4 regions of the Alteromonas sp. CyTr2 genome follow, and region 1 is predicted to be linked to each of the others. Evidence: predicted binding sites of a transcription regulator. Region 1 holds the regulator's gene; each other region holds the start of a gene.
The links. Region 1 encodes MetJ, which represses methionine synthesis genes. Its sites were predicted from a motif close to TAGACGTCTAGACGTCTA; they were not measured.

Region 1 (5,691 bases):
CAATTTCTCCTGACGATACCGTGTAAATGGTAAACAGCGCGGTTTTATCTATGCGTACTGTTATAAAGCATCGATAGTTCATTACATGTTATATCAGATGGTAACTGCGGGCGGCCTTGGTGGCAAAGTTTAATGCAGGCTTTATACAACAAAGGCGCATTGACTGCGCCTTTTGTGGAGTACTTCATTAAACAACGTAAGCACGGTCCTGATTGTCGTTATTTATTAAGCGCCTGAACGCACGCCGAGCATGTGGCAGATGGCGTAGCTCAATTCACTACGGTTCAAAGTATAGAAATGGAAGTGTTTTACCCCTTCTTTAGCGAGTACTTTAACTTGGTCCATAGCAATGTTAGCGCCTATAAGATTACGGGTAGCTTGGTCGTCGGCATCAAGGCCGTCAAACATCTTGTGCAACCATCCCGGCACATGAACATTTGTGAACCCCGCAAATTTCACCAGTGTTTGGTAGTTGGTTACCGGCAAAATACCCGGAACGATATCTAAGTCGACACCCGCTGCGGCTGCACGGTCTCTAAATCGAAGGTACACACTCGTATCGAAAAAGAACTGGGTTATCGCTTCTGTGGCACCTGCTTCTGCTTTGCGCTTAAGGTTTAGTAAATCAAACTGCGCATTTGGTGCTTCAGGGTGCTTCTCTGGATAGGCAGCAACAGAAATATCAAAATCGGCAACGTCTTTTAGCAAGGCAACAAGATCAGAGGCATACATCTCTGTCTTTTCTACTCCTGGCGGTAAATCGCCACGAAGCGCAACAATACGGCGAATGCCTGAATCCCAGTAGTCTTTAGCAATTTGTTTAAGTTCATCTCGGCTAGCATCAACACAGGTCAAGTGAGGAACAGCTGCTACACCGGTTTGCTGCTGAATGCGTTTTACAACGTCGTGGGTTCTGTCACGCTCACCGCTATTCGCGCCGTAGGTTACCGACATGTAGCTTGGCTTTAGTGGCGCGAGACGTTCAACTGACTTCCACAGGGTCTGTTCCATGGCTTCCGTTTTAGGCGGAAAGAATTCAAAAGATACATCAATATCACGCAGTTCCGACAGGGACTGGTTTAATGCATCGATACCTTGTGCGTAAGAAACCATGGCTTTTTCTCTCAAAAATGTATTCTTATAGACGTTTAGACGTCTAAATTAAAGAATATATGTCTAGACGTCAAGAGGTTTACACTGCTCAATTGACCTTTTCGTGAACTTGTTTAGAATTTCTCTTCATAACATAAAAAAGAGTAGACCGAGTTAGTACAATGGCAGAATGGAACGGTAAATATATTCACCCCTACGCAGAGCATGGCAAGAAGAGCGAACAGGTAAAGAAAGTCACTGTCTCTATACCTATTAATGTGCTTAAGGCGCTTACTGATGAGCGTACTCGCCGCCAAATCAATAATCTGCGTCACGCCACTAATTCAGAACTGTTGTGCGAAGCATTTTTGCATGCGTTTACCGGTCAACCATTGCCTAACGATGATGACCTGCGCAAAGACAATCCCAATCGCGTACCGGCTGAAGCAAGACGCATTATGGAAGAAATGGGCATTGATCCAAGCTTCGAAAACGATGTGTCGGAAGACGACTGATATTTGGTATTAAAGAGAAACGGCGCTTTGTTGTAAGTTATTGCTAGTTGGTAACCTACAACACGGCGCCGTTTTTTATGTACTTGTATTCTCGAAGCGCACTTTTTAGCAAATAAAGGTTGAGCACTAGCCCCTCCATTTTTTTGCCTTATGCGCCAGAATTTTATTCTTCTGGGCTTTCAGGCACGCGTGCAACGCCAGATTCAATCGCAGCCTTAGATACGGCGGTAGCAATACGCTCGCATAAACGCGGGTCCATAGGTTTAGGAATAATGTACTCCTTACCAAATGTCAGACTAGTACTCTTACTGGCAGCTAGTACTTCTTCTGGTACAGGCTCTTTCGTGATAGCACGAAGGGCTTCTACTGCCGCTACTTTCATTTCATCGTTAATGGCCGTTGCACGAACATCTAGTGCTCCACGGAAAATAAACGGGAAACACAGTACGTTGTTAACCTGGTTAGGGTAGTCCGAGCGTCCGGTAGCCATGATAAGATCTTTACGTACTTCGTGAGCAAGTTCAGGTTTTATCTCAGGATCTGGGTTAGAGCATGCAAATACAATTGGGTTTTCAGCCATCAAGGCCAGTGTTTCTGGTGGTAAAACATCCGGTCCAGACACACCAACAAAAATATCCGCACCTTCCATTACATCTTCAAGCGTACGCTTGTCAGTATTGTTAGCAAATAGCTTTTTGTGCTCAGTTAAGTCTTCGCGACGAGTATGGATAACGCCTTTTCTGTCTAGCATATAAATACGCTCACGCTGGGCACCACACTTTATAAGCAGTTCCATACAAGCGACCGCTGCTGCACCGGCACCCATACACACAATTTTAGCGCTCTCTATGCTTTTACCCTGAATTTCCAGAGCATTAAGCATGCCCGCTGCAGTTACAATAGCGGTACCGTGCTGATCATCATGAAATACCGGAATTTTACAGCGCTTAATTAGCTCTTGTTCAATCTCAAAGCATTCAGGCGCTTTAATGTCTTCTAAGTTAATGCCGCCAAATGTGTCAGCGATATTCGCTACTGTATTAATGAACTCTTCGGTTGTACGATGCTTCACTTCAATGTCAATGGCATCCAGGCCAGCAAAGCGTTTAAACAGAAGGGCTTTACCTTCCATAACAGGTTTCGATGCCAGTGGGCCTAGGTTACCCAACCCTAAAATTGCGGTTCCGTTACTGATAACGGCAACCAGGTTTCCTTTACCCGTGTACTTATAGGCGTTATCTGCATCTTCAGCAATTTCTCTGACCGGCTCGGCAACGCCTGGGCTGTAGGCAAGAGCAAGGTCATCGACGCTGTCTGCTGGCTTAGATAACTCTACGCGGATTTTTCCAGGTGTGGGTTTGGCGTGATAGTCGAGTGCGCGTTGTCTAAAATCTGACATGTAAAAAGGTATCCTTAGATGTAGGGTTCATCGGTGTTTTCGTTCACGCTCTGTAGCTATTTTATTGTCGTTATAGTTATAGGTAGATAAACGTAAGCGCGTTACAACCAAGTAATGACAAAAGTGATTATAAATAGTTGTTAGCACTAGGGCTTGTTGATCTTTGTTTTACAGCAATCATCAATAGGCCCCAAGGTGGCATGTGGAAAAGCAGACTAGGCGTTAACCTTTACTGATTTTGTTCACATACCTTAATGGATACAAGCCTCAGGTTTATGTACCCAAAAGCGCCACAAGTCTTGAAAGTAATGCATTATTCACAGAATTAATGCTCACTATCAAAGTGCCGATCGCAACTCTAACACAGCCTATCACTGTGTACATATCTGATCAGAATTCTCATATACCAATGTAGGTTAGGCATACTAATTAGACCAGTAAAATGGGGCTATAATTGCCATTCATGCTATTTATTTTGACTTGCCATAGCATTCCGTAGGTCTATTGTGTGGAGGATGAAAACAAAGCTATCAAAGGGATCTACGTTCTCATAAATGCATTGGACAGAAACCCAAATCAGGAAAATAGAACGCAGGGAGACACCTCGTTAATTCTCCATCCAATATTTCTGATAAAATCCTGTGAAAGCCCACTCAAAATTCGCGCTGAAGGCGAGGATATGACAGAAAGAAAACTAATAACCGTGCTAACCGATGTGTGCGAAAGCGTAAAATCTACCAATAATGGATTTGTTTGGCTAACTCACGTAGGGCATTGGAGAGCGCCGCAAGTGATTGCCGTGTTTAATACTGAGCAGGAGAAGCAGCGGGCGTTAACTAATGGTTGGGATATAGACTTCATAAACCAAGTGAATATTGCTTTAGCGTCAATTAAGTCAGCACCCGTTGGTATTTATTTTGATAGCGAAGAAGAGTGTAAGAAAGTGAGTGGCGGCAATTGGGATAGGCATTTATCTAATGTTAAAAACCTTCACTGAGTTCAGGTTACGCTGAATGTTGCAAATTAAGCTAAAAACGTTTTCAGAAAGGCGAGTTGCAGGGCTTGTTACACTGGCTAGGTACTGGCCTGACGTAGGATAACGGCGGTAAAGCGCTGTTTGGCACACCTTGTTTGTGTGAAGCGTGAATTTTAAGCAATAAAAAAGCGCCATAAAGGCGCTTTTTTCGAACTCGATATCAGGCTTACTTTTTGCCTAATGCACCGAAACGCTTCTTGAAGCGATCAACACGACCACCAGTGTCAACGTTACGTTGCTTACCAGTGTAGAATGGGTGACACGAAGAACATACGTCTAGGTTGATGTCTTTACCAAGCGTAGAGCGAATGTTCATTACGTTACCACATGAGCAAGTTGCTGTGATTGCTTCGTATTTTGGGTGGATATCTTGTTTCATTGGGTTACCTCACATAATAAGGCCGTATCGCTATACAACCCGAAGTCGCACACCATACGTTACTTAATTCAAATGATAAGTCGTTCAAAGAACAGCCTATCGCAAAAGAGCGGCGCATAATAAAGGATGGCAGGGCCTTGATCAAGCGGTTTTTGGCCAAATGCTAAACAAGAGAGCTAGACAAGGCAGCCGTATAAAAAGGTAGCCGTATAAAAAGGCCAAACAAAAAACATTCCTTTTATGCTTACCTGTAAAGTATGTTTAAATATTTGTGTTTCAAGGCTAGGCCATAGCTCTAGTAGCAAAATCATGCGCTAATAGCAAAATGTGTAGCTAGCTGTTAGCAGCGTAAATTGCTGTAACGTATAGGTCTGCAAGAAGCCTCAGTATAATTAGTTTCAACATAAGAAGCTTAGTAAGCGCATTACGCGCTGTAACAATCGTCAAATAAGGTAGAACCTTCGCAATGGCCTTTATCCAAGTTGCCGTGCCAGTGCCACTGCGCCAACTTTTCACGTATACCCACGGAAACGCGCTAAGTGCGGGTGTAAGAGTGGTTGTGCCTTTCGGTCCGCGCAAACTTGTGGGCGTAGTTGCTGAAACCCTACACAAAACTGAAAGCGACATTGAAAACTCCAATAAGCTAAAAGCTATTGAGTCGGTACTGGACGATAGCCCTATTATAGATGGGGTGCTGCTGAAAATGGCCCAATGGCTGTGGCAGTACTATCATCATGCGCCGGGTGAAGTGCTACACGCCATGCTGCCTGTCTTATTACGCAAAGGCGAGTCAGCAGCGCCAACACCCCAAGACATGTTAATGCTTACCGAAGAAGGTAAGCAAACGACTGCAGACACGTTATCGCGGGCGCCTAAACAACAAGCCTGTTTTACTGCAATGGCCGGTGGTGCCTTATTAGCGTCCCAAGCGCGCAAGCAGTATGGCGCACCTGCGGTCAAAGCACTTGTCGAAAAGTCATTGATAAGCATTGAAGAAGTCGCGCCTGAATTTAAGTCAGGCAGTTGGCTTGCCTCGTTATCGGTGTCTGAAAAGCCAATTCCAGATACTGAGCAGTCGGTTGCCATTGCCGCACTTAATCGTCAGCAGGGCAATTTCGCTGTAAGTTTGCTTGAAGGGGTTACCGGTAGCGGTAAAACGGAAGTGTACCTTCAAGCCATCGAACCCTTACTGCGCGACGGAAAACAAGTGCTTATACTTGTGCCAGAAATTGGGCTTACGCCGCAAACGGTGTCACGCTTTGAAAAGCGC
Region 2 (5,691 bases), on a different contig from region 1:
GACCAAGATTCCTGTGTTGTGTACGGTATGCCTCAAGCCGTAGCCGTTGCCAATATATCCAGTAAAAATATAAACATTGATGATATGAGCAGTTGCGTTCAAACCGAAATGCGATAGCAGTTTGAACAGTAATGGAACAGCAAATATGAAAGTGTGGACAGTAGCGAATCAGAAAGGTGGTGTAGGAAAGACTACCACTACGGTGAGCCTTGGCGGCTTGCTTGCACAGCAAGGCAAGCGAGTGCTCATGATTGATACTGATCCACATGCATCGCTGAGTTATTACTTCGGTATCGATGCAGAAGCGTCAAGTCATTCAGTTTACGATATTTTTATTAAGTCTAATGACATTACGGCCGATAATGTTATGGATTGTCTGTGCCCGACAAAGTTAGACAACTTATATGTGCTTCCTGCAACAATGGCGCTCGCGACCTTAGATAGAACGATGGGTAGCGAACAAGGTATGGGCTTAGTCCTAAAAAAAGCGTTGGCAAAAATAGCAGGAGAATTTGATGTTGCTATCATCGATTGCCCTCCAGTGCTTGGGGTGCTGATGGTTAACGCTCTTGCAGCGTGTGACAAGGTTATCGTGCCTACCCAAACGGAGTATCTGGCGCTTAAAGGGCTAGACAGAATGATTCGTACCATGGAAATTATGGGACGTTCGTTGGACAAATCCTTTGATACTGTGATTATTCCAACTATGTTTGATAAGCGCACTAACGCGGCGCTTGCATCGCGAAAGCGCTTAATGAATGACTATGGTGAGCGCGTGTGGGAAGGGGTTATTCCCGTCGATACGCACTTCAGGGATGCAAGTTTAGTACAGCTTCCCATTTCCGCAGCGTACCCCAAAACACGTGGTGTGTCTGCGTACGAGAAACTATTAGCGGTATTGGAGAAATAACGAGAACATGAGCAAGCAATCGCCTTTTGCCCGTGAAGAAGTGATGGAGGCATACCTTGATAGCCTCCTCAAAGAGCCAGAAGCACCGGAAGATGTGACTGCGCGCACGGCAAAATTGCTCGAGCAGGCTTCTCAGCAGATGGCTGAAACGGCACTTGCTTCTACCGCCAATGAAAGTGAGCCGCAATCGAATGAACAAGAAGTGATAGCGGAAAAGGTTACATCGTTAATTGAAACGCAAAAAGCAGAGACAATTGAAGATGAACAGCAACAGTCTCACGCAGAAACTTTAGTAGAAAATGAACAAGAAGCTGCGTTAAACCGCGCTGAAAAAACAAAAGTTCCACTAAAGGATACTCTCGGTTTTCGCTTTCAGGCGCTATTCTTTGAGGTTGCAGGGTTAACACTTGCGGTGCCTTTGACGTCGCTAGGTGGGATCCACCAAATTGAGAAGATTGGCCCTTTATTTGGAAAACCTGATTGGTTTATGGGTGTAATGTTGCACAGAGAGTCTAAACTAAGTGTTGTTGACTCTGCAAAATGGGTAATGCCAGAAAAATATGACGAAAACCTCGCACAATCGCTTAACTACCGATATCTTATAATGTTAGGGGAAAGTGCGTGGGGTCTGGCTAGTGAAAAGCTAGTCAATACGGTCAATTTGACTACCGATGATGTTAAATGGCGCGAGTCCACAGGTAAGCGTCCCTGGTTAGCAGGGATGGTTAAAGAAAAAATGTGCGCGTTAATTGACGTTGAAGAATTAATATCTATGCTTAACAAAGGCTTAGGCAGTAACGACCAGACGCCATAGTATTGGGAGCCAGGTTCATGAGCGACGAAAGAATAAATAATAACGCCACCGACAGCAACGACGAAGTCCTTCAATGGGTAACGTACCGCTTAGGTGAAGAAACTTACGGTATCAACGTGATGCAAGTTCAAGAGGTCTTGCGTTATACCGAAATAGCCCCTGTACCCGGTGCACCTGACTATGTACTTGGTATTATCAATCTGCGTGGTAACGTAGTAACGGTTATTGATACACGTGCTCGTTTCGGATTACCGCCAACAGAAATTACTGACAATACCCGTATCGTTATTATTGAGTCTGACGAGCAGGTGGTTGGTATTCTGGTGGATAGTGTCGCTGAGGTGGTTTACTTGAAATCTTCAGAGATTGACAGTGCCCCTAACGTAGGTACTGAAGAGAGTGCTAAGTTTATCCAAGGTGTAAGTAATCGCGACGGCGAACTGCTTATTCTTGTAGATCTTAATAAATTGTTAAGCGACGAAGAGTGGGATGAGCTTAGCAACATCTAAATAAATGAATAGGCGGTATTGATTATAATATTGCCTACATTTCCCCAAGGGTTATGTCCATGGATTGGCAGCTTGCTGCACCTACCTTATTAGAACTCATACTGTGTATTCTTGTAGTTATACTCATCGCCGCGATGGGTGTGCTGTATTCACACATTAAGCAGTTGCGTTCTGCATTAAGCGAAAGCGAACATGCTAACGCAGAGGCTATTGCCCGCACTGAAGCCCTTGCTAAAAATGCAAATAATCAACAAACTGAGGCGCAAGCACGCACCTTGGTGATCACTCGACACCTTCAAGAGTTAGACGAAAAGCAAACTGATATTGAAAACCAGCTTCGAGAACTCAAGCTTCAAGATCCTTCCCTACGCCTATATCAGCGTGCGGCGGACTTAGTCAAGCAAGGCGCTAGCATTGATGAAATTATTGAAGCCTGCGACATTCCTCGTGCCGAAGCTGAGATGTTGGTAATGGTGCATAAACAAAATAATTAGTATTTTTGAGCACCAGAGAAAAAAACGTTTAGACGTCTAGACGTAAAGATGTTGACATATCGCCAGTTATAGACACAATACAGATATTGTAATTTATCACTGGAGCCCTCTATGCCAATTCGTATTCCTGAGCAGTTACCCGCGCAGAATGTACTACTAGGTGAAAACATTTTTACCATGGACATGGACAGGGCTGCCAATCAGGATATTCGTCCTCTTGAAGTCGGTATTCTTAATTTAATGCCGAACAAGATAGAAACAGAGGTACAGTTACTTCGCCTGTTATCGAACACGCCACTGCAAATAAACGTGGATTTAATTCGAATTGATAATCAAGCGCCAAAGAATACCCCGCAATCGCACATGGATGCTTTCTATCACGACTTTTCAGCGGTAGCGAATAAGAAATACGATGGCCTCATTGTCACCGGTGCGCCTCTCGCGCTTATCGATTACGAGGAAGTAAAGTACTGGGAAACCATGACCACCATATTGGAGTGGGCGCAGCGTCACGTGAACTCAACCCTTTACTTATGTTGGGCTGCTCACGCCGCCATGTATCACTTTTACGGCATTACACGAGAGCTTAGAGACGAAAAGTTTTCAGGTGTCTTTAAACACAAAGTGAATGACCCGAATAATGAGCTATTAAGGGGCTTTGATCCTTCTTTTTACGCACCACATTCCCGTTATGGGCATATTAACACCTCGTTGTATAACAGCGTCGATGGACTTAGTGTTGTTGCAGAGTCTGACGATGTAGGCGCTTATATTGTGGCGTCAGAAGATAAGCGCATGGTATTTGTAACGGGTCACCCGGAATACGATCCAGATACACTTAAAGATGAGTATTTTCGAGATATTGCCGCGGGACAAACGCCAGTAATTCCAAAAAACTATTTTGAAGGGGATGATCCAGCCAAGTCTCCTATTGTACAGTGGCGCTCACACGGTAGCCTATTGTTTACAAACTGGCTGAATTATTATGTCTATCAGACCACGCCTTACGATTTAAGTCAGCTTGCTGAAAAGTCACAGCCAAAGAGGTAGCACGTGAGCCAAAGACCAAATTCTAGCGCGCAAGCAACGCTTACAGAAGCCGCTAAAAAGCGCATCCTTATATTAGATGGCGCCATGGGCACCATGATCCAGCGCCATAAGTTAGAAGAAGAAGATTATCGCGGAACACAGTTTGCCGACTGGCACTGCGATGTTAAGGGTAACAACGATTTGCTGGTTCTTACCCAGCCCGATATCATCTATCAAATTCACTGTGATTACTTTGAAGCTGGCGCGGACATTATTGAAACGAATACGTTTAATGCTACGACTATCGCTATGGCCGATTACGATATGCAGGCTCAATCCCGTGATATTAATTTAGCTGCAGCTAAATTGGCGCGTAAAGCTGCCGATGAGTTCACAGCAAAGACACCAGACAAACCCCGTTTCGTGGCAGGTGTACTTGGCCCAACAAATCGCACTGCTTCAATTTCGCCTGACGTTAACGACCCAGGCAAACGCAATGTTACTTTTGACGAACTCGTGGAAGCGTATAGCGAGTCTACCGAAGCGCTCATTGAAGGCGGTGCAGATTTAATCATGCTCGAAACCATCTTCGATACACTTAATGCGAAAGCGGCAGCCTATGCGGTAGAGTCGGTTTTTGAAAAGCTGGGTATATTGCTGCCCGTTATGGTGTCTGGCACGATTACCGATGCCTCAGGGCGCACGCTGTCTGGTCAAACCGCGGAAGCGTTTTATTATTCCATGCGACACATCAGTCCATTCTCATTCGGCTTAAACTGTGCTCTTGGACCAGACTTACTGCGCCAATACGTAGATGAAGTTGCTACTGTTAGTGAGTGCTTAATTTCAGCGCACCCTAACGCTGGTTTACCCAACGAGTTTGGTGAATACGACATGGAAGGCCCTGAAATGGCCGAGCACATCAAAGAATGGGCGCAGTCTGGGCTAGTGAATATTGTAGGTGGCTGCTGCGGCAGTACGCCGGAACACATTCGCGATATTGCTAACGCGGTCAATGGAATTGCGCCAAGAAAAGTGCCACAGTTCGAACCCAAAATGCGTTTGTCAGGCCTAGAGCCGTTTGTACACTAGGAGGGCATTATGAGCGCAGAATTTTCTACATTTATTAATATCGGTGAGCGTACCAATGTAACAGGCTCCGCTCGTTTTAAACGACTTATTCTTGAAGGTGATTATGAAACTGCACTTGATGTCGCAAGGCAACAAGTAGAGAACGGCGCGCAGATCATCGATATCAATATGGATGAGGCCATGCTTGATTCTAAGCAGGCCATGATCACCTTTTTGAACCTAATCGCCTCTGAGCCTGATATTAGCCGCGTACCTATTATGATCGATTCGTCTAAATGGGATGTTATCGAAGCAGGACTTAAGTGTGTACAGGGCAAAGCGATTGTTAACTCTATTAGCTTAAAAGAAGGGGAAGAGCTCTTCTTAAACCAAGCCAAGCTAATAAAGCGTTATGGTGCAGCAACCGTAGTGATGGCGTTTGACGAGACCGGCCAGGCCGATACACAAGCTCGAAAAGTAGAAATTTGTCAGCGTAGCTACAAGCTGCTGACAGAAGAAGTCGGCTTTCCACCTGAAGATATTATTTTTGACCCTAACATTTTCGCAGTAGCGACGGGTATTGAAGAGCACGATAACTACGCGGTTGATTTTATTGAAGCGACCCGCGAGATACGTAAAACCTGTCCGTACTCACATATTTCTGGTGGCCTTTCTAATATTTCATTCTCGTTCAGAGGGAACAATCCGGTTCGCGAAGCTATGCACTCGGTATTCCTATATCACGCTATTCGAGCCGGTATGGATATGGCTATTGTGAATGCAGGTCAGCTAGAGGTATATGACGAAATACCCGCTGAATTGCGCGATGCGGTTGAAGACGTGATTTTAAACCGCAGAAGTGAT
Region 3 (5,691 bases), on a different contig from region 1:
CACAATATTTTCAGCAAGTTTTACCCGCGTTAAAAGCGCTTGAAGATGCCCAGCTATCTGTAAGCGCACTTCAAGCGTCTCCTCAAGGGTTAATTAAGCTCACCGCTCCGGTCGCTTTCGGCGAAGCATTCATCGCGCCTCTGCTCAATACCTTTATGCAAAAGTATTCCGGCATTAGCGTGCAATGCACCTTTTCAAACGAAAAGCTTGATATTGTAGAGCAGGGGCTCGACCTGGCCATCCGCATTGGCAAATTAGAAGACTCGACCTTAGTTGCTAAAAAGCTGGCTACCCGACATTTATTTGTATGCGGAAGTAGGGATTATTTTAGAGAGCAAGGTCAGCCTAAAAGCATCGAGGAGTTAAAAGAGCACTCGCTGCTGGTGGGGTCACAGCCATATTGGCGTTTACTTATCGATAATAAAATTCAATCAATTTCTGTACAGGGGAGAGTACGGTATAACAGCGGGAATGCCCTATGCAGCGCTGCGATTGCTGGTTTAGGTATTGCACAACTACCTGGGTTTTACGTGCGCAAAGCACTAGCCTCAGGTCAACTAATAGAACTGTTCCCTGAGTATAAAGACAAGCAAGAGGCTATTTGGGCGGTATTTCCTTCAAATCGAAATGTTGCACCTAAAATTAGATTGCTGGTGGATTTTTTAGCTCAACATCTCATATCAGACAGCTGACATGCTTGTTTAAAAATAGTGATCGAAATACAGCGCCTGTATCTAAGTATTCTTTAATAAAGGTGATATGCAGGTGATGAAGTGCACAATGATGAGGGGAAAATTCACGTACGCGGCGCCCGTGTACACAACTTAAAAAATATCAGTATCGATATACCTCGAAATGAAGTGGTAGTGTTTACCGGTGTATCTGGCTCAGGAAAATCTTCTTTGGCTTTCGGTACGCTTTACGCAGAAGCTCAGCACCGTTATTTAGATTCAATATCACCTTATGCCAGACGGTTAATCGAGCAGGTGGAAAAACCTGATGTAGACGCAATAGAAGGCTTACCGCCTGCTGTGGGTCTGCATCAGCGCCGGGGCGCCCCTTCAGTACGTTCTTCCGTTGGCAGTATCACCACGCTTTCTAATAGTCTGCGAATGCTTTATTCCCGGGCCGGGGATTATCCCAAAGGGCAGAGCATTGTCTACGCAGACGGGTTTTCTCCTAATACGCCCGAAGGTGCATGTGAACATTGTGACGGTATTGGAAAAGTTTTTGACACACAAGCGCATCGCCTTGTTCCCGACGACAGCCTCACTATACGTGAGGGCGCTGTGGCAGCTTGGCCTGGCGCGTGGCAGGGCAAAAATCTTGTAAGGGTACTGTTATCGTTAGGTATTGATGTTGATATTCCATGGCGTGATCTACCTCAAAAAACCCGTGACTGGATTTTATTCACTGATGAAATGCCTCAGTTACCCGTCTATCGAAACTATAATTTAGCGCAAACCCGAAAAGCACAACAAGAAGGTGAACCTGCCAGCTACAATGGCAAGTTTATCAGCGCGCGGCGTCATGTGCTCGATACTTTCAAAACGTCTCAAAAAGAGAAAATGAAGCAGCGAATTGCTCCTTTCATATCTGTTGAAGCATGTCCGGTTTGCAGTGGAAAAAAGCTCAAGCAAAATGCGCTAGCAGTGAAAGTTGACGGTTTAGATATTATTGAGTTTTCAAGGCTGCCATTACAGCAAGTTCACGAAAAGCTTCAGGCGTTAAGAAATTCAGTTGACGGCGATACGTCAGAGCGTGGTCAGGTAATACGCAATATTACGGGCGACATTATTGAAAGGGTGAAACCCATAATAGCGCTTGGGCTTCATTACCTTTCATTAGATAGAAGCACAACAAGTATCTCAGTAGGAGAACTACAGCGATTACGTTTGGCAACTCAGCTTAAATCGAACTTATTTGGCGTTGTCTTTGTTATGGATGAGCCTTCATCCGGTCTTCACCCTCGCGACGTAGAAGGGCTTATTCGAGCGCTTCACACTATTACAGAAACGGGAAACTCACTGCTTGTTGTTGAGCACAATCCTTACGTTATCAAAGGTGCTAACTGGGTTGTAGACGTAGGGCCGAGAGCTGGAGTGAACGGCGGTGAGCTTGTTTACAGTGGGCCGGTTAAGAAGCTGGCAAGCATAAAAAACTCCCCAACGGCAGACTATGTTTTTAACAATAAAGCCCTAAGTCAGCGTATCAAACGTAATTCGTCAGGGGTATTACGATTAAAAGACGTGTCTAGAAATAATGTCAGCCATGTTGATATTGATATTCCTCTTGGTGTGATGACCTGCGTCACAGGCGTTTCGGGCTCTGGAAAATCGAGTTTGATTAGCCAAGCATTGGTTGAGTTGGTCAAAGATGGTTTAAGTACAGCCGAGAAAGAAGGGAAGCGAGCGCAAGAAACAAGAGAAACGAAAGAACTGCTTACTGACGCCAATTCGCTTCTTGCTCAAGACGCTTTTTCGCATGAAAGTGAGCTGCAGCAAGGGCGAATTGAAAGCGGGCTCGAAGCGTTAAGCCGTATAGTTGTGGTAGATCAGTCTCCCATAGGCAGGACACCTCGTTCAACATTGGCAACCTATACCGGTATATTTGATCAAATCAGAAGTTTATTTGCTTCAACCGAAGCAGCAAAATCCCGTGGGTACGATGCGGGTCATTTTTCGTTTAACGTCGCAAAAGGGCGATGCCCACATTGTGAAGGTTTGGGTGTGGTATCGGTAGAACTACTGTTTATGCCGAGTGTTTATTCCCCCTGTACCGTTTGTAACGGTAAGCGTTTTAACGATAACGTACTGGAAGTCGGTTACAACGAACACTCTATTGCTGATGTACTATCGCTTACGGTTGAAGAAGCGCTATCTGTATTTAATAGTAATCAAGTCATTACGCGGGGGCTTCAAACACTAATGAATGTAGGGCTTGGCTATTTAACCCTGGGGCAAAGTGCTACTGAATTATCAGGCGGCGAGGCGCAGCGCATTAAATTAGCGTCAGAACTTAAACGTGCTCAAAATGCTAATACCCTTTATGTGCTCGATGAACCTACAACAGGTTTACACCTTTCAGACACCTCGCTACTTATGCAGCATTTAACCACACTAGTTGAAGCGGGGAATACGGTGGTGATGGTTGAGCACAATATGCAGGTAGCTGGGGCTTGCGATCACATTATAGATATGGGGCCAGGCGCAGGTGATGAGGGAGGAGAAATCGTTGCAGAAGGTAGCCCAGAGGAGGTTGCTGAGATCCAACAAAGTGCAACAGCCCCTTTTTTGAAGGCGAGTTTGGCCTAAAGAAAGGTTTTCACTGGATGAGTTCTGTTTGAATGATCTTAGAAATAAGCAGGTTTTAAAGCTATCAGAGTACTAGTAAGTCGACTAATAACAGCTTGAACTCGTATTTGTACCTTAAAAAGAAATATTAATTGAAGAGTGTTTCATATTTTGCAACACAGTGTAGTGAAAACTGCGGTTGACATATAGACGTCTATACGGCAAATTGCTCGTATGAAAAAGATTCTACTTACTCGCACCACCATTATGTTAATTACCACCTTAAAAAGGGCGGTCGCTGACTAGTGCAAGTAAGCAAAAGACAACGAAAGCCCGCCTAACACAGAGCGGGCTTTTTTTTACACACGTTTTAGCATGCGTAACCTTAAGGAGCAGCATATGAAAGTCTTAAAGTTTGGGGGTTCTTCTCTAGCCGATGCACCGCGATACATGCGCGTTATGGAGATTAGCACGGCGACCCACCAAACCGACGGTGCTGCGGTTGTACTCTCTGCCCCAAAGGGGGTAACGAACGCGCTTTCACTACTATGTGAACAAGCAGCCGCGGGTGAAGATTTCCAGCCGTTATTCAATAAGTTGAACGACACGGTTACCGGCATCGCCAACAACCTAAACGAAGAACTCGACGGGTTTGCACATGCAAGCGTGGTAGAATTCATTAATGGTCACCTTTCAGTATTAAAACAGCACCTTGAAGGTATCAAGCTGCTTGGTGTTGCACCTGATAATGTTGCTGCCGGTATTCTAAGTATTGGTGAGTACATCTCGGTGACGCTTTTTAGCGCTATTCTATCGGCTAAAGGTATCGCTAATCGCGTTATCGACCCGGTTAAGTATGTGCTTGCCGAGGGCGATTACCTAGACAGCATTGCCGATGTATCGCTTAGTAAAGCACGCTTTACTGATGTGCCTACTGACGGCAGTGAATTTCTTGTCATGCCGGGGTTTGTTGCTGCTAACGAAGCGGGCGAGAAAGTCACGCTTGGGCGTAACGGCTCAGACTATTCAGCGGCCATTTTAGCGGCGTGTATAGACGCAAACTGCTGTGAAATTTGGACAGACGTAGACGGTGTTTATAACGCTGACCCAAATCAAGTTGAAGGGGCAGTGCTGTTAGACAAGCTTACCTATCAAGAAGCGATGGAGCTGTCTTATTTCGGTGCCAAGGTACTTCATCCGAAAACTATCGGTCCTATTGCCCAACACCACATCCCTTGTTTGATCAGAAACACGCTAAACCCAGCTGCGCCAGGTACGCTAATCAGCAATGAAAAAAGCGAGGTGTGGACGTCAGTTAAAGGTATTTCACAGCTTGATAACGTCACCATGTTTAACGTCGCAGGTCCTGGCCTTAAAGGCATGGTAGGTATGGCAAGTCGTGTGTTTGAGGTGATGTCGAACGCCAATATTTCAATAAGCCTTATTACCCAGTCTTCTTCAGAATACTCAATCAGTTTCTGTATCCAAAGCAAAGACGCCAGCCGAGCGTTAACGCTTCTTGAAGATGCGTTCGCGCTAGAGCTTCAAAATCAATTGCTAGATCCTATTGAAGTGCGTCATGACCTAGCCATTGTTACTTTGGTTGGTGACGGTATGCGTCAAACCAAAGGGTTGGCTGCGCGTTTCTTTAACTCGCTTGCCCAAGCGCGGGTGAACAACGTTGCTATTGCTCAGGGCTCTTCAGAGCGCTCTATTTCAACGGTAATTGAGAGCAAGCGTGCTAAGAAAGCGGTAAAGGTTATTCACCAGAATTTTTTCTCTGACCGCCATACCATTGACGTATTCCTAGTAGGGTGTGGCAATGTGGGAACCGAACTGCTAGGCCAAATTGAAAAACAACAGCCTGCGTTGTTAAAACGCAATGTTCAGCTGCGTGTTTATGGCATTGCGAACAGTCGTAAACTGCTGTTAAACAGCCAAGGTATTGATTTAAGCGGTGACTGGAAATCGGCACTTGAATCGGCAAGCGAAGGATTAAGCGTAGAGCGCCTGCATCAGTTCGCTAACGACAATAGTCTGGTAAACCCAGTGATTGTTGACTGTACTAGTCACGAAGCGATTGCACAGCAATATGTAGATATGATGGAAAGCGGTTTTCACGTGGTAACGCCAAACAAAAAGGCGAATACCAGTGAGATGTCTTACTATCGCAAGCTTCGCAAGACCGCGCAATCGACAAATCGTCAGTACCTTTACGAAACCACTGTCGGCGCAGGGCTACCGGTTATTGATAACTTGCAAAAGCTATTCAGCGCTGGCGACACCTTACACCGCTTTGAAGGAATTCTATCGGGCAGTTTGTCTTATGTATTTGGCAAACTTGAAGAGGGCATGAGCCTGTCGCAAGCGACACAAACAGCCAAAGACAACGGTTTCA
Region 4 (5,691 bases), on a different contig from region 1:
GATGACGATCAAAAGCGGCTTTTTACACCTTTCGAGCGAATGGAAAACGCCCGTCAGATAAGTGGAACCGGCTTAGGCTTGAATATATCGAAGCGCCTTGTCGAGCTCATGGACGGGTCTATTAAAGTTAGTAGTAAGTTGAATCACGGTACCCGAATAAGTGTGACCTTACCTGCCGACGCCCTAAGCACAAACCAGTTCGTTGAGGCACAACCGCGTAGCTTTGTTGCCCAAGTAAACATAGATAACTCAGTAAATGTATTGGTAGTTGAAGACCACTATATAAACCAAGTGGTTATTCAAACTTTGTTTGAAAAACTGGGCGTGTCGCTTTCTGTGGTAAGCACTGGCGAGGAAGGCGTTGAATACGCCAAGTCTAATCCCGTCGACTTAGTTCTTATGGATCTTAATTTACCAGGTATTCAAGGCGATGAAGCAACAGTAAAAATAAAGGGGTTTAAGCCAAACTTACCTATTGTTGCATTGACGGCCGATGTCATTACCCAGCCTGAATATTTGCGAAAACAAGGTCTTGATGACGTACTCACTAAACCCATAGATAGTAGTGAATTGGTGCGTGTGCTCAATCACTATTTAGGGCATGCAGACCAATGAATCTATTCGTTTTATTTAAGTAGTTTTATCTAAGTAGTTTTACCACAGTGATTTTACCTGAGTCATCTTTACCTAGCCCAACAAACCTTTTTAACAGCCGTGGTAGTATAAGCTAACTCAATTGTAAGACAGGAGAACTCCTCTACCATGTCCCCCTCATCTTCAGGAAGCGGTACTTCTAGATCGTTGGCGTCTAACAAGATTAATTCAACGGAAACGGCTTCAGCACCAGCTTTAGCAATGAAACCAACGCTGATTGCGCCGTCGCAAACCATACAAACAAGCGTTTCTAATGAAGACATGCAGGCCCGCGCTCAGCTTAGAAAAAAGCTTCGCGAGGCACGCCGAGGGTTAACTAACCAGCAACATACGGACGCCGCTAAGCGCATTGCTTCACGACTACGTACACTGCCCTTTCTTGATAACAGCACGACCATAGCCGGATATTTGGTTAACGATGGCGAGGTCAATTTAACCTATTTTATCGAGTCTATTTGGCAGTCTTCACATGATAAAAAATTCGCTCTACCTGTATTACACCCCGTATGTAAAGGACATTTGTTATTTTTGTCTTATACCCAGCACTCTCAATTGGTGAAGAATAAGTACAACATTGAAGAGCCAGTATTGTCGTGTGAAAACGTCGTTCCTGTTAGGCAATGCGACGTTATTCTTATGCCGCTTGTAGGGTTTGATGTAAACGGCAATCGCCTGGGTATGGGGGGCGGCTACTACGACCGAACTTTGAGTTTTACCCAACGCGCGCCAGATTCACATTCATTTTCGGTTAGTAAAACGCCTAAGTTAGTGGGTATTGCCCACGACATTCAAGAAGTAGATGCTCTGCCCGTTGCACCATGGGATGTCCCCCTTGATGCCATCGTGACGCCCTCGCGCACACTGCAATTCACTAAACCGTGATAGTCATTATAACAAATTGAACATACGAACTTGTGGGTTCACGTGCGCTTATAAGTTACACTTGCGAACACAATAAGTCGGAGAATGACAATGGATCAGAACGCAAAAAAACAAGCCGTAGCCAAAGCAGCCATCGAATATGTTGAAGCAGACAGCATTGTCGGTGTGGGTACAGGTTCTACCGTAAATTTCTTTATTGAAGAACTCGGTAAAATTAAACACAAAATTGAAGGTGCAGTATCAAGTTCAGAAGCCTCTACCGAGCGTTTAAAAGCCTTAGGCATTGAGGTATTCGAGTTAAACGAAGTCAGCAATCTATCGGTTTATATCGACGGTGCCGATGAAGTGACCGAACACAAGCATATGATTAAAGGCGGAGGCGCAGCACTCACTCGCGAGAAAATTGTAGCCGGTGCGGCGACCACGTTTGTGTGTATTGTTGATGAAAGCAAGCGCGTTCCTGTGTTGGGCTCGTTCCCCCTTCCCGTTGAAGTTATTCCCATGGCTCGCTCTTTCGTAGCACGAGAGCTAGTAAAGCTTGGTGGCGATCCTGAATATAGACAAGGTGTTGTCACCGATAACGGCAACGTTATTTTAGATGTTCACAACCTTGAGATTCTAAATCCTCGTGAGCTAGAACAAAAAATAAATAATATTCCTGGCGTGGTAACGAACGGCATTTTCGCACTACGAGGCGCGGACATAGTGCTAAGTGCTACAGATAGTGGTGTTGAAACCTTTAAGTGATAACTGAGTAAGACGTATAGTGCGGTGAAAAGCTATACAAAATACTACTTTCAACTTAACGCGTTTTCTGTTAGTTTCCGTTTAGACGTCTAGATGTCCTTAAAAGAAGTTCACTAAGCGTCTCAACTTTTACGTTAGTTAAGGCCAATTCCTTAATAACGAAAGCAATCAACGTGATTATAAAAGCTTGGTAGCAATAACGCCCAAGCAAGGCTTTCAGAGCTGCAAAGCGATGTCGTTGCAGCGCAGGTTATACACAGCTTTGTGTTTCATACTGGCAGGTTTCTGAGAGTCTTGAATTGGCGGTGCAAGCAAACCAAAATTACATCAGTGAGAGATAGCGAGTTCATGAGCAAAGTTTCATTAGAGAAGGATAAGATCCGAATTTTGTTGTTGGAAGGTGTTCACCAAAGTGCTTTGGAGACACTAAAAAGCAATGGGTATAGCAATATTGAATTTCTCAAGACCTCTCTTCCTGAAGACGAGTTAATTGAGAAAATTAAAGACGCCCACTTTGTTGGTATTCGCTCGCGCACTCAAATTACAGAGAAGGTAGTTGAAGCAGCACAAAAGCTTGTGGCTATCGGTTGTTTCTGTATTGGCACCAACCAAGTTGATCTTGAAGCCACACAACGCCGCGGCATTCCCGTGTTTAACGCGCCATTTTCCAACACTCGCTCGGTTGCAGAACTTGTACTTGGCCAAATTATCCTTTTACTTCGCCAGGTGCCGAGTAAAAATGCCAAGGCTCACCGCGGTGAGTGGGAAAAAACGGCAGTCGGCTCATATGAAGCCCGCGGAAAGACACTTGGTATCATTGGCTATGGTCATATAGGCACACAGCTGAGTATTCTTGCTGAACACCTAGGTATGCGCGTTCAATTTTTCGATATCGAAGACAAGCTTGTGCTAGGTAATTCTGCCCAAGTAAAATCGCTTGAAAAGCTGCTTAATACCTCTGACGTTGTTTCACTTCACGTTCCTGAAACACCACAAACTCAAGATATGATTGGTGAAAAAGAACTGTCTCAAATGAAGAAAGGCAGCATTTTGATTAACGCGTCTCGCGGTACTGTGGTAGATATCGATGCGCTTGCGAAGGCATTGGAAAGCGGCCAACTAAACGGCGCTGCTATTGATGTATTCCCGGTTGAGCCTAAATCTAATACTGAAGAATTCGAGTCGCCGCTTCGCGCGTTCGATAATGTCATTCTGACCCCGCATGTGGGCGGCAGCACGCAAGAAGCGCAAGAAAATATTGGTATTGAAGTGGCGGGTAAACTCGCGAAGTACAGCGACAACGGTTCAACGCTGTCAGCCGTTAACTTCCCTGAAGTGTCACTGCCAGAACATACTGGTCGTTCACGCCTACTTCACGTACACAAAAACCAGCCAGGTATTCTTACTCAGATTAACCAAGCGTTTGCAGAAAAAGGCATCAACATCGAAGCCCAGTACCTACAAACTAACGCAGAAATTGGTTATGTAGTAGTTGATGTTAAAGAAGACCGTGGTTATGAAGCACTTGCGGAGCTTCAGCAAATTGATGGCACAATTAAGACACGTATTCTTCACTAAGAAGAGTTGTTTTAAGACTAAATAAAAACGCTGCACAATGTGCAGCGTTTTTTTATGCCTGTGATTTTACTTCAATGCGTTGAAGTGCCCAGCCCTACTTCAGTGCGCTGAGCATATAAGGTAGGCTTAGAAGAAGTTGTAGACTAAGCTAACTGCAGTTTCTGTGTCTAGTTTTTCAACGTCGTCGTCAACATTGGTGTTGTGATCAAGTTTGAAAGAAAGACGCATTGAAAGGTTACCGCTGATTGTAGCTGTAAGTGCAGACTCAGCACGAGATTTCGTGTTGTCAGAACCCACTTCGGTACTTACTGTTTGCGTAAATTTAGCCGTATCAGAAATTTTCCAAGAATAAGCTGATGACGCACGAACGATTACGCTGTCAAGATCTTCGCCATCCTGAGTTTCGATGAATGAGTAACCAGGACCGATTGAATATTCAAGGGTGTGGCGCTTGTTCTCAAGTACTTTTTGGTTCCAACCCGCCGCAATAGTTGATTGGTAATTAAAGTTACTAAAGCGGTCGTCTTCATATGAAGCGAAGCCGAATAAACGGTTATCAGGATTTTCTAGTTTGTAGTTACCCTGGGCTGAACCAAAGAACTTCTGTGCAGAAGTAAACTCGATATCTTCTTGCTCGCCTGCATCATTTTCTTGTTGAACAGTTTCCTGTTTGTACAGACCTTTTAAAACGTAGTCGTTACTCCATTTTTCAAGCTCTTGGTGAGCCTGTATACCCGCACTGATTGACGTGGTTTCAGTGTTACCTGAAGTCGAAATAAAACCTAGTTCGCCTTCCATTGTAAAAGGCTTAACTTCATCGTCTTGAGCGAAAGCGGCTGGAGAAAGAGAAATTGCAACTAAAGATGCAAGCACTTGCTTTTTCATTGAACAATCCTATTGATTATCGGTCCATTCGTTGTACTCGATACCTTTTGAACTGCAAGGCGGTACAACACGAGTTTTTAAAGAGATCTGCTAGACAGTGCCGCGAGGCGGCAAGCACTGCAAACAACGGTGCGCAGTGTACATTTTCAAAGCTCTCAGTCAATGCGAACACGGTAAAATGCCAAAGATAACCCGTTAATTTACACTAATTGACTAAAAAAACTGATAGACCAGCGCCACGGAGGTCTCTGTGCTTAAGGCTGCGACATCTTCGGCGGTGTCTGTTTCATGGTTTAGTATGAAGGATAACTTCATCGCCAGTGAACCGAATACGTTGGCTGAAAGCGAAGTTTCTGAGCGCGATTTCATATTTTCTTCACCCGCCTCAGTGCTAACAAACTGCCTTAACTTGGCGCCCGAACTCCAGTGGTATTTATATTCGGCGGACGCTCTTACAATGATGCCATCGTTGACTACGCTTTCATTATCTTCTTCAGCTTCAATAAAACTGTAGCCAGGACCAATGCTATAGCGAAACTCACTGTCTTCACTGCGCCAGAGGCGCTGAGACCAGCCCGCTGCCAGCGAAGCACGGTGATCGTAACCGGTAAATTGATCGTCTTCGTAATCACCGTACATAAAAAGACGGCGACCAGGCGTCATTAGTTTATAGTCGAACTGCGCGCTAGTGAAAAAGCGCTGGGCGCTGATGTCCCGCTCTGTTGTTGGCGTACCGCTTTCTTTATAGAGCAACTCTGCGAAGTAGATACTGCTCCAATTTTCTGTTTCATGGTCCGCATTGACCGCGGCTTTCACACTGGCAGCTGAGGTGTTTCCGGTGTTTACAAGTACACCTAGTTCACCGTCTAGTGTAAAACGAGGAATTTCGTCATCGGTGTCGGGCGTGAAGTCTGCGTGATAGAGGGTTTGTATAAGATCCCTCGC

Region 2: metA (homoserine O-succinyltransferase) is a predicted target of MetJ. The motif match lies at 2,757-2,774, and genes of this name have one in related genera.
Region 3: thrA (bifunctional aspartate kinase/homoserine dehydrogenase I) is a predicted target of MetJ. The motif match lies at 3,501-3,518, and genes of this name have one in related genera.
Region 4: serA (phosphoglycerate dehydrogenase) is a predicted target of MetJ. The motif match lies at 2,358-2,375, and genes of this name have one in related genera.

What each region holds. Positions count from the first base shown of each region.
Region 1 covers NZ_CAMZMZ010000009.1:32,056-37,746, forward strand. Annotated here, with positions in the region: gene metF (methylenetetrahydrofolate reductase) at 226-1,113, opposite strand; gene metJ (met regulon transcriptional regulator MetJ) at 1,275-1,607, shown strand; gene QME20_RS07260 (malic enzyme-like NAD(P)-binding protein) at 1,771-3,006, opposite strand; gene QME20_RS07265 (hypothetical protein) at 3,686-4,003, shown strand; gene rpmE (50S ribosomal protein L31) at 4,209-4,421, opposite strand; gene priA (primosomal protein N') at 4,888-5,691, shown strand, end outside.
Region 2 covers NZ_CAMZMZ010000005.1:113,646-119,336, forward strand. Annotated here, with positions in the region: gene QME20_RS05035 (chemotaxis response regulator protein-glutamate methylesterase) at 1-117, shown strand, start outside; gene QME20_RS05040 (ParA family protein) at 146-910, shown strand; gene QME20_RS05045 (chemotaxis protein CheW) at 918-1,724, shown strand; gene QME20_RS05050 (chemotaxis protein CheW) at 1,742-2,233, shown strand; gene QME20_RS05055 (DUF2802 domain-containing protein) at 2,293-2,727, shown strand; gene metA (homoserine O-succinyltransferase) at 2,839-3,777, shown strand; gene QME20_RS05065 (homocysteine S-methyltransferase family protein) at 3,781-4,848, shown strand; gene metH (methionine synthase) at 4,858-5,691, shown strand, end outside.
Region 3 covers NZ_CAMZMZ010000025.1:5,939-11,629, forward strand. Annotated here, with positions in the region: gene QME20_RS13380 (LysR substrate-binding domain-containing protein) at 1-692, shown strand, start outside; gene QME20_RS13385 (excinuclease ABC subunit UvrA) at 774-3,314, shown strand; gene thrA (bifunctional aspartate kinase/homoserine dehydrogenase I) at 3,693-5,691, shown strand, end outside.
Region 4 covers NZ_CAMZMZ010000057.1:365-6,055, forward strand. Annotated here, with positions in the region: gene QME20_RS18925 (ATP-binding protein) at 1-615, shown strand, start outside; gene QME20_RS18930 (5-formyltetrahydrofolate cyclo-ligase) at 763-1,536, shown strand; gene rpiA (ribose-5-phosphate isomerase RpiA) at 1,627-2,283, shown strand; gene serA (phosphoglycerate dehydrogenase) at 2,632-3,861, shown strand; gene QME20_RS18945 (DUF481 domain-containing protein) at 3,988-4,746, opposite strand; gene QME20_RS18950 (DUF481 domain-containing protein) at 4,960-5,691, opposite strand, start outside.